2 linked regions of the Hahella sp. HNIBRBA332 genome follow. The protein of the gene in region 2 binds, or shares a complex with, the protein of the main gene of each other region. Links are inferred from orthologs where the notes say so. Each region holds a gene or a part of one and is shown on either strand. Other genes may lie near its edges.

Region 1 (3,921 bases), 4.5 Mb from region 2 along the record:
TCCCGCCGCACAAACAAACCCGTCATATCTGCTTTTTGACGGTCGGCGAACCTGAAAAGCAGCGATGCAATGTTGTAATAGGCTGTAAAATTATCCAGTATTAATCGCCGCAAATGTGCAAGGCGGCGACTCCGGTTGGCGGTTCAGTGTGCTTATTGTATGTAACATTTTGTTATTTTTTGTTCGTTGTCCCATTTAACCCGATAGTGAACTTGCGCACAAGCACTTCGAATAAAATCGGAGATTGGTCTGCGGTTAAATTCCCTGACATGTCATTCGCGGAAAGCCGTTAACAACAAAGCCCTTCAAACAAAGAGAGGTAAGTCTCAGCAATGGACGTAACGGCGGTATTGGACCCGCTTAACGATGCTCAACGTGAGGCGGTTACCGCCAGCGCCGGCAACCTGCTGGTTCTGGCTGGCGCCGGCAGCGGCAAAACCCGCGTTCTTGTGCACCGCATGGCATGGTTGATTCAAGTTGAGCGCATTGGCGCTCACGCAATAATGGCGGTGACGTTCACCAATAAGGCGGCGCGGGAAATGCGCGAGCGGGTGGAGTCGCTGTTGCATATTCCTACGCGCGGCATGTGGCTTGGCACTTTTCACAGCCTGGCGCATCGACTGTTGCGCGCGCACTGGCGGGAAGCCGGCCTGCCGGAAAACTTCCAGGTCATCGACTCCGATGATCAGCAGCGCATGCTGAAGCGGGTGATTCGGGAGCTGGGACTGGATGAGTCCAAGTGGCCTGCGCGCCAGGCGCAGTATTTTATCAACAGCCAGAAAGACGAAGGGCTGCGACCGGAACATATTGAGCCTGGTAGCGACGCCTGGCGGCAGACCATGAACAAGATATACCAGCGTTACGACGAATACTGTCGGCAGAGTGGGCTGGTGGACTTTGGCGAGTTACTGCTGCGCTCTCATGAACTCTGGCTGCAGAAGCCGGATTTGCTGCAACATTATCAGCAACGCTTTCAACATATTCTGGTGGATGAGTTTCAGGACACCAACACTATTCAGTATGCCTGGCTGCGCGTGTTGGCGGGGGATCGCGTCCCCATGACCGTGGTCGGAGACGACGACCAGTCCATCTACGGCTGGCGCGGGGCCAAGATTGAGAACATACAGCGTTTTCAGAATGACTTCAGCGAAGCTGCGTTGGTGCGTCTGGAGCAGAACTACCGTTCCACGCAGACTATTCTGCGGGCCGCTAACCACGTCATTGCCCATAATCCGAGCCGCCTTGGCAAACAGCTCTGGACGGATCAAGGAGACGGTGAGGCGATTGATGTTTACGCCGCTTTTAACGAGCAGGATGAAGCCAATTATATCGTCGAGTCGGTGCAGTCCTGGGTGAATCAGGGGCGCTCCCGTTCGGAAGTGGCGCTGTTGTATCGCTCCAACGTGCAATCGCGGGTATTGGAAGAAGCGCTGATTCGCCGCGGCGTGCCTTATCGGATATATGGCGGTTTGCGCTTCTATGATCGTTTGGAAGTTAAAAACGCTGTGGCGTATTTGCGTCTGGCTCACTTCGCTCATGATGACGCCGCCTTTGAGCGGGTGGTCAATATCCCCCCTCGCGGCGTTGGCGCCAAGTCGTTGGAGACATTGCGCGACGCCGCTCGCGAGCGCAGAGAATCGTTATGGCGGACTACGGTGGCGGCGGTTGGCGCAGGCTTGCTTAAAGGCAAGGCGGGGGCTGGTCTGAAGCAATTTATTGAAATAGTCGAAACCCTGCGTGAGTATGCGAAAGAGAACAGCTTGCAGGATCTGACCAAGCATATGTTGGATGTCAGCGGCCTATTGGAGCATCACGCCAATGAAAAGGGAGATAAGGCGGAAGCGCGTAAGGAAAACCTGCTAGAGTTGGTGAATGCGGTTGCTGAGTATGAAACGCTCGACAATGAATCGCCGTTGGCGGAGTTTCTGACCCAGGCGGCGCTGGATGCGGGCGAGCGTCAGGCGGATGCGGATCAGGATGCTGTGCAACTTATGACGCTGCATTCCGCCAAAGGTTTGGAATTTCCCCTGGTCTTTCTGACAGGTATGGAGGAAGAGTTGTTCCCTCACTCGATGGCGCTGGAAGAGGCGGGTCGCTTGGAGGAAGAGCGCCGTCTGTGCTATGTCGGCATCACTCGCGCGATGGAAAAATTGGTGCTTACTTTTGCGGAAAGTCGCCGCTTATACGGTCAGGATAAATACCACTCCATTTCTCGCTTTGTCCGCGAAATTCCCAATGAGCTATTGCGTGAAGTGCGTTTGCGCTCTGTCGTAAGCAAGCCTATGTTTTGGGATCGTGGGCCGGCGCATGGGGCTATTGGCGAATCCGCGCAGCAGTCGGGTATTTCACTTGGACAGCGGGTGCGACATGAGAAGTTTGGCGAAGGCGTCGTGCTGAACTATGAAGGCAGTGGGCCGCATTCTCGTATTCAGGTGAACTTTGATGATCAGGGCAGTAAATGGTTGGTGCTTTCATACGCCAGACTGGAAGTGATTTGAACTGTATGGCTGTTAAGTGACCCGTTAGATTTTGTGCGCGCTCCGCCAGTGTCCTTTTGCCGGACAATAGAGTTATACTGCGGAGCGCAGCCTTCTCGCCGGCTCATCTAAGCAGGCTTTACCCGCCCATTTGGATGGCTTGGCGACTGGCGCTGGATGCTTGGCTGCGCAAGGCGCCGAGATCACATAAGAATAAAGACAAAGGAGACGCAATCGAATGAAAAGACGCTATCTGTTTTCCCTGATGGGCGCAGGCATGTTGGGAATGCTGTTGGGCGGATGCTCCGCCGAGAAAGAAGCGGCGGCCCCGGTTGCCCAGCAGGCGCCCAAGCAAACCATCCAGTGGAAGCTGGTGACTTCCTGGCCTAAAAACTTCCCAGGACTGGGCGAGGCTCCAGAGCGCTTCGCCAAAGAAGTCGAACGTATGAGCGACGGTCGTCTGAAGATCAAAGTCTTCGGCGCCGGAGAACTGGTTCCCGCGCTGGAAGTGTTTGACGCCGTCTCCCAGGGCACTGCGGAAGCAGGCCACGCAGCAGCTTACTACTGGAAAGGCAAAATTCCCGCCGCACAGTTTTTCTCCACCGTTCCCTTCGGCTTGAACGCTCAGGAAATCAACTCCTGGATCAGCTACGGCGGGGGTCTGGAATTATGGCGTGAACTGTATGAACCTTTCGGCGTCATTCCTATGCTTGGCGGCAACACCGGCGTGCAGATGGGAGGCTGGTTCAACAAAGAGATCAACTCTCTGGATGACCTGAAAGGCCTCAAGATGCGTATCCCTGGGTTGGGCGGAGAAGTATTGCAACGGGCGGGAGGCACGCCTGTGCAGCTGCCTGGCGGAGAAATATTCACGGCCCTGCAGACCGGCGCTATTGACGCCACCGAATGGGTAGGTCCATACAATGATTTGGCGTTTGGCCTGCATAAAGCCGCCAAGCATTACTATTACCCTGGCTGGCATGAACCTGGTACTTCCCTGGAATTCACGTTCAATAAGAAAGCGTTTGAAGCTCTACCGAAAGATCTGCAGGCCATCGTCGAGGTCGCTGCGCGTATGACCAACCAGGACATGCTGGATGAATATACGGCGCGTAATAATGCTGCTTTGAACGAACTCGTCAACAACCACGGCGTGGATGTCAGACGTTTCCCTGATGACGTGCTGAAGGAGTTGCAGGACATCTCCCGTCAGACGATTCAGGAGATTGCGGAGAAAGACCCCGCGGTGAAGAAAGTGTATGAGTCTTACGAGAAGTTCCGCAGCAATGTGTGGAAATATCATGAGATCTCAGAAAAAGCTTATATCAACGCCAGATCCTAAGGCGCTCGATAGACACAAAAACCGCAGCACAGGCTGCGGTTTTTTTTATGCTTCGCGTCTTGCGCCCGCTCACTCTCCGGCAGGCACTGCGCGAATGCGTCC
Region 2 (4,931 bases):
GCGCAATTTCCTGCGCATTCTGAGACTGATGCTCATAGCGCCAGATATTGTGAATAGTGCGCAAAGTTGCGAGCAGCGTTGAAGGAGAGACGATCACCACATTCTGCTGAAACGCTTCATTGAACAGGCTTTGATCCCCCTGCACCGCTGCCGCAAAGGCCCCTTCGATAGGGATAAACAGCAGTACGAAATCCAATGAATTCAGACCTAATGCGTCTTGATAGCGCTTACCGCTCAACCCCTTAATATGTTGCCGCACAGACAATACATGCTGTTTCAGGTAGTCAATGCGGGCGCTGTCGTCCACAGCGTTATGGTACTGCTCATAAGCCACCAAGCTGACTTTTGAGTCAACGACGACATTTTTGTTCTCTGGAAGACGAATAATCACATCCGGCTGAATACGGCGTCCGGCCTCATTCCGCTGGGCGCTCTGTACTTCGTACTCGCGCCCTTTCACCAACCCTGAACGCTCCAGGATGCGCTCCAGAATGACTTCCCCCCAGGTCCCTGCGGCTTTATTGTCGCCTTTCAGCGCATTGGTCAGCTTAATGGCGTCGTCACTGATGCGCTCGTTCAGCGTTTGTAGTTTCTTGATTTCCGCAGATAACGAGAATCGCTGCTGCGCTTCCTTGTCGTATACGTCTTCCACTTTCTTGCGAAAGTCATTCAACTGAGTATTCAATGGATCGAGAATGGTTTTCAGGTTGCTCTGACTGAACTCGGACAATTTCTGTGTGCTACTTTCGAAGATGCGATTGGCCAACAGTTGAAATTCCTGCGTCAGCGCCTCACGCGACGCTTCCAACAATTTCAGCTTCTCCTGATGATGTAACTGCTCCTTCGCTGCAGCGGTTTTCAAAGACGCCAACTCACTCTGAGCGGCGCTAAGCGCCTGCGTTAACTCAGATAGATCAGCTTCTTTGCCTCTGGCCGCCGCCTCCGCGCTGACATAACGCTCATGGATAGACTCCATCCGCGCTCTGACCGCTGCATTACTTTGTTGCAACACGCCAACTTCCCGCTGCAGAGACTCACAGCGTTGCGTTTTTTCCGCACACGCATCCTGAAGGCGCGCCACTTCATCCTCGCGGGCCAACAGCTTTTCCGTTATTTGGGCATTGCGCAGCTCAAGCTCTCTCCGCAGACGGCGCTGCCTCATCGCCCCCATCAACGCAAGAAGCGCGAGGGCAAGCCCTATCCCCCCCGCCGTCAGGTAGGGCCAATATAGTTGTAGTAACGCCATTACTTCTTCTTTTATTGCAGGCCTTTTTCTTTCAGTTCTTTTAATTGATCCCGCAACTGCGCGGCTTTCTCAAACTCCAGATTACGGGCGGCTTCATACATGGCGGTTTCCAGCTTCTGCAGCATTTTCGCGTATTCCTGCGGCGTTCTCGCTTCAGTTTCTACATTATAGGAAGAGGCCGTTTCCGCCACTCTGCGCTGTGAAGCGCCTTTTTTGGAACCGGGAACGCGTGCGCCTTCCATGATGTCGGCGACTTTTTTATCCAAGCCGCGTGGAACCACGCCATGCTCTTCGTTATAGCTGATCTGTTTATTACGCCGCCGTTCGGTTTCATCCATCGCTCGCTGCATGGAGCCGGTGATTTTGTCCGCATACAAGATCGCTTTGCCGCGTACGTTCCGCGCCGCCCGGCCGATAGTTTGAATCAGTGAACGATCCGAACGCAGGAAGCCTTCTTTATCTGCGTCCAAAATGGCGACCAGAGAAACCTCCGGCATATCCAAACCTTCACGCAGCAGGTTGATACCCACTAACACATCAAACTCGCCCAGACGCAAGTCGCGAATGATCTCCACTCGCTCTACGGTTTCCACATCGGAGTGCAGATAACGCACGCGAACGCCTTTATCCAACAGGAAGTCCGTTAGATCTTCCGCCATTCTCTTGGTCAGGGTCGTCACCAGCACGCGCTCGCCGCGAGCCACTCGTTCGTGAATCTGACCTAACAGATCATCAACCTGAGTAGACGCCGGCAATACTTCTATTTCCGGATCAACCAGGCCGGTGGGACGCACTACCTGCTCCACCACTTGTCCTTGATGGTCGGCTTCGTAGTTGCCGGGCGTCGCTGATACAAAAATCATTTGCGGAGCCAGGCGTTCCCACTCGTCAAAGCGTAAAGGACGATTATCCAACGCTGACGGCAGCCGGAACCCATAGGACACCAACGTTTCCTTGCGGGAACGGTCGCCGCGATACATGGCTCCGATCTGCGGAATCGTCACGTGAGATTCATCTATAAATAGCAAGGCATCGGAAGGCAGGTAATCAAATAAGGTAGGCGGCGGCTCCCCCGCCTGACGGCCGGACAGATACCGGGAGTAGTTCTCAATGCCATTGCAGTATCCCAGCTCGAACATCATCTCCAGATCATACTTGGTGCGCTCTTCCAACCGCTGGGCCTCCAGCAATTTGCTGGAGCCGCGAAACTGCTGCAAACGCTCCTGCAGCTCCGTCTTTATCTGTTCCGTCGCATCCAGTATGACCTGACGCGGCGTGGCATAGTGGGTTTTCGGATAGATGGTCGCCCGCGGCACTCGCCGGTAAACCTCCCCTGTTAGAGGATCAAACCAGGACAGCGATTCAATTTCGTCGTCGAACAGCTCAATGCGCAGCGCATCCGCTTCCGATTCAGCAGGAAACACATCAATGACGTCCCCCCTCACCCGATAGTTAGCTCGATGCAACTCCAGGTCGTTACGGGTGTACTGCAATTCCGCCAGCCGGCGCAGCAAAGAACGCTGATCAACCTTGTCGCCCCGATCCAGGTGCAACATCATCTTTTTGTAAGACTGTGGGTCGCCCAAACCGTAGATCGCAGAAACGGTCGCAACAATCACCACATCCTTACGCTCCATCAGCGCTTTGGTGGCCGACAGACGCATTTGCTCAATGTGGTCGTTAATGGAAGAGTCTTTTTCAATATAAGTGTCGGAAGACGGTACATAGGCTTCCGGTTGGTAGTAATCGTAGTAGGAAACAAAGTATTCCACTGCGTTATCTGGGAAAAACTCTTTGAACTCCCCGTACAACTGCGCTGCCAGGGTTTTATTGTGAGCCATCACCATAGCGGGCCGCTGCATTTCCGCAATGACATTGGCCATGGTGAATGTCTTCCCAGAGCCGGTAACCCCCAGCAATGTCTGGTGCAGCAGACCGTCGCGCAGTCCATCTACTAATCCGGCGATGGCGCCGGGCTGATCGCCCGCCGGCTGATAATTCGCTTTAAGCTGAAACTTTTGCATTACTCACTTACGTATGAATCGACGACATTGTAGAATTATACCGTTTGGCCATTGATTGGGCGCGCCGTTCGCCTTAATTCAAGCCATTGGCCAACTTACCAAGCTTAACCACCAAAATCGAGGAATTACTCCGTTGGAAATCGATCTCTCACGCCGTGTTCAAGCAATCAAACCCTCTCCCACTCTGGCTGTCACCAACCGCGCGGCGGAACTCAAAGCCGCCGGGAAAGATATTATTGGTTTAGGCGCCGGAGAACCTGATTTTGACACCCCCCAGCATATTAAGGACGCTGCTATCGCCGCGATTAACGCGGGTCAGACCAAATATACCGCAGTCGATGGAACCCCTGCACTAAAGAACGCGATTATCAGCAAATTCCAACGCGATAATAACCTGAATTACGAAGCCAACCAGATTTTGGTCTCCAGCGGGGGCAAGCAAAGCTTTTTCAATCTTGCTTTGGCTCTTTTGGATGAAGGTGACGAAGTCATTATCCCCGCACCTTACTGGGTGTCTTACCCTGACATGGTTATTGTCGCGGACGGCAAGCCGGTAATCATTGAGACCAGCGAAGCGACGCGTTTCAAAATCACTGCGGAGCAGTTGGACGCGGCGATCACCAGCAAAACCCGACTGGTTGTTCTGAACAGCCCCTCCAACCCAACCGGTATGGCCTATAGCAAAGATGAGCTGTCCGCTTTAGGCGCGGTGCTGCGCAAGCATCCTTCCGTGATGGTGGCGACTGACGATATGTACGAGCATACGCTGTGGACTGGTGAAGATTTCGTCAATATCCTGAGTGTTTGCCCGGATCTTTACGACCGCACTTTTGTCCTGAATGGCGTTTCCAAAGCTTACTCCATGACCGGCTGGCGCATTGGTTACGCAGCAGGACCCGCCAAGGCGATTGCGGCCATGAAAAAAATTCAATCGCAAAGCACATCCAACCCCTGCTCCATTTCCCAAGCCGCAGCCGCAGCCGCGCTGAATGGCCCACAGGAATGCATTGGAGAAATGGTAAAAGAGTTCAAGAAACGCCACGACTTTGTCGTTAAAGCTTTTAACGACATGGCCGGCGTAACCTGTCTGCCCGTGGACGGGACCTTTTACGCATTCCCAGGGTTCCAAGGCGTTATTGACCGCATGGAAAATATCTACAACGACTTGGACCTGGCGGAGTATCTGCTGACCGAAGCTGGCGTCGCGCTGGTTCCTGGCTCCGCTTTTGGCGCGCCCGGGCATTTGCGCATCTCCTTCGCCACCAGTATGCAAAATCTGGAACAGGCTATGGAGCGCATCGCTAAAGCGATCAAATAAACGCTTAAGGCAGTCTTCAAAAACGTTAAAAAGCCCGCAGTTCAGCGGGCTTTTTATTTGCTGAAAACACTGAAGAAAAACCGCTTTCGAGGTGTTGACCTTTAAATTAAAGGTCATTATTATACGCGCCACTAACGGTTTCATTCCCTGATAGCTCAGTTGGTAGAGCAAATGACTGTTAATCATTGGGTCGCTGGTTCGAGTCCAGCTCGGGGAGCCAAATTTAAAAAGGCTGGTTTTTCCAGCCTTTTTTATTACCTGCATTTAGCCCACTTTTTCTACATGCCGTCGGCCGACGAGAAGAACACCTCCTCGCCCACCTACAACTCATTCCACAATTAGA

Evidence for each region. Proteins that work in one complex are often made in the same cells at the same time.
Region 1: the proteins of uvrB (region 2) and uvrD are in contact, whole or in part, in a crystal structure (PDB 7EGT), measured with the Thermus thermophilus proteins. The link is inferred for Hahella sp. HNIBRBA332 from one-to-one orthologs. Residues at the interface, in WP_096411307.1 of Thermus thermophilus: Glu23, Leu25, Arg26, Asp27, Gly28, Glu29, Arg30, Phe31, Arg55, Glu326, Asp327, Phe328, Glu379, Ser382, Gln383, His398, Gly400, Arg401; in WP_096412145.1 of Thermus thermophilus: His654, Arg656, Phe657, Gln666, Asp668, Glu669, Lys680, Arg681, Leu682, Ser683, Lys685, Tyr686, Ala687.

What each region holds. Positions count from the first base shown.
Region 1 is NZ_CP132203.1:5,073,597-5,077,517, reverse strand. The notes cover bases 1-2,915. They hold uvrD (DNA helicase II), read left to right. Parts: upstream 1-332; coding sequence 333-2,498; downstream 2,499-2,915. Other genes in these bases: O5O45_RS22395 (TRAP transporter substrate-binding protein), read left to right, coding at 2,716-2,915. Outside these bases: more of O5O45_RS22395, read left to right, coding at 2,916-3,819; O5O45_RS22390 (acyl-CoA thioesterase), read right to left, coding at 3,889-3,921. UniProt on the Escherichia coli protein: A helicase with DNA-dependent ATPase activity. Unwinds DNA duplexes with 3'-5' polarity. Translocates on single-stranded DNA with 3'-5' polarity. Initiates unwinding more efficiently from a nicked substrate than double-stranded DNA.
Region 2 is NZ_CP132203.1:598,572-603,502, reverse strand. The notes cover bases 765-3,683. They hold uvrB (excinuclease ABC subunit UvrB), read right to left. Parts: upstream 3,271-3,683; coding sequence 1,258-3,270; downstream 765-1,257. Other genes in these bases: O5O45_RS02900 (pyridoxal phosphate-dependent aminotransferase), read left to right, coding at 3,404-3,683; O5O45_RS02910 (DNA recombination protein RmuC), read right to left, coding at 765-1,246. Also shown: more of O5O45_RS02910, read right to left, coding at 1-764; more of O5O45_RS02900, read left to right, coding at 3,684-4,588; pyrF (orotidine-5'-phosphate decarboxylase), read right to left, coding at 4,927-4,931. UniProt on the Escherichia coli protein: The UvrABC repair system catalyzes the recognition and processing of DNA lesions. A damage recognition complex composed of 2 UvrA and 2 UvrB subunits scans DNA for abnormalities.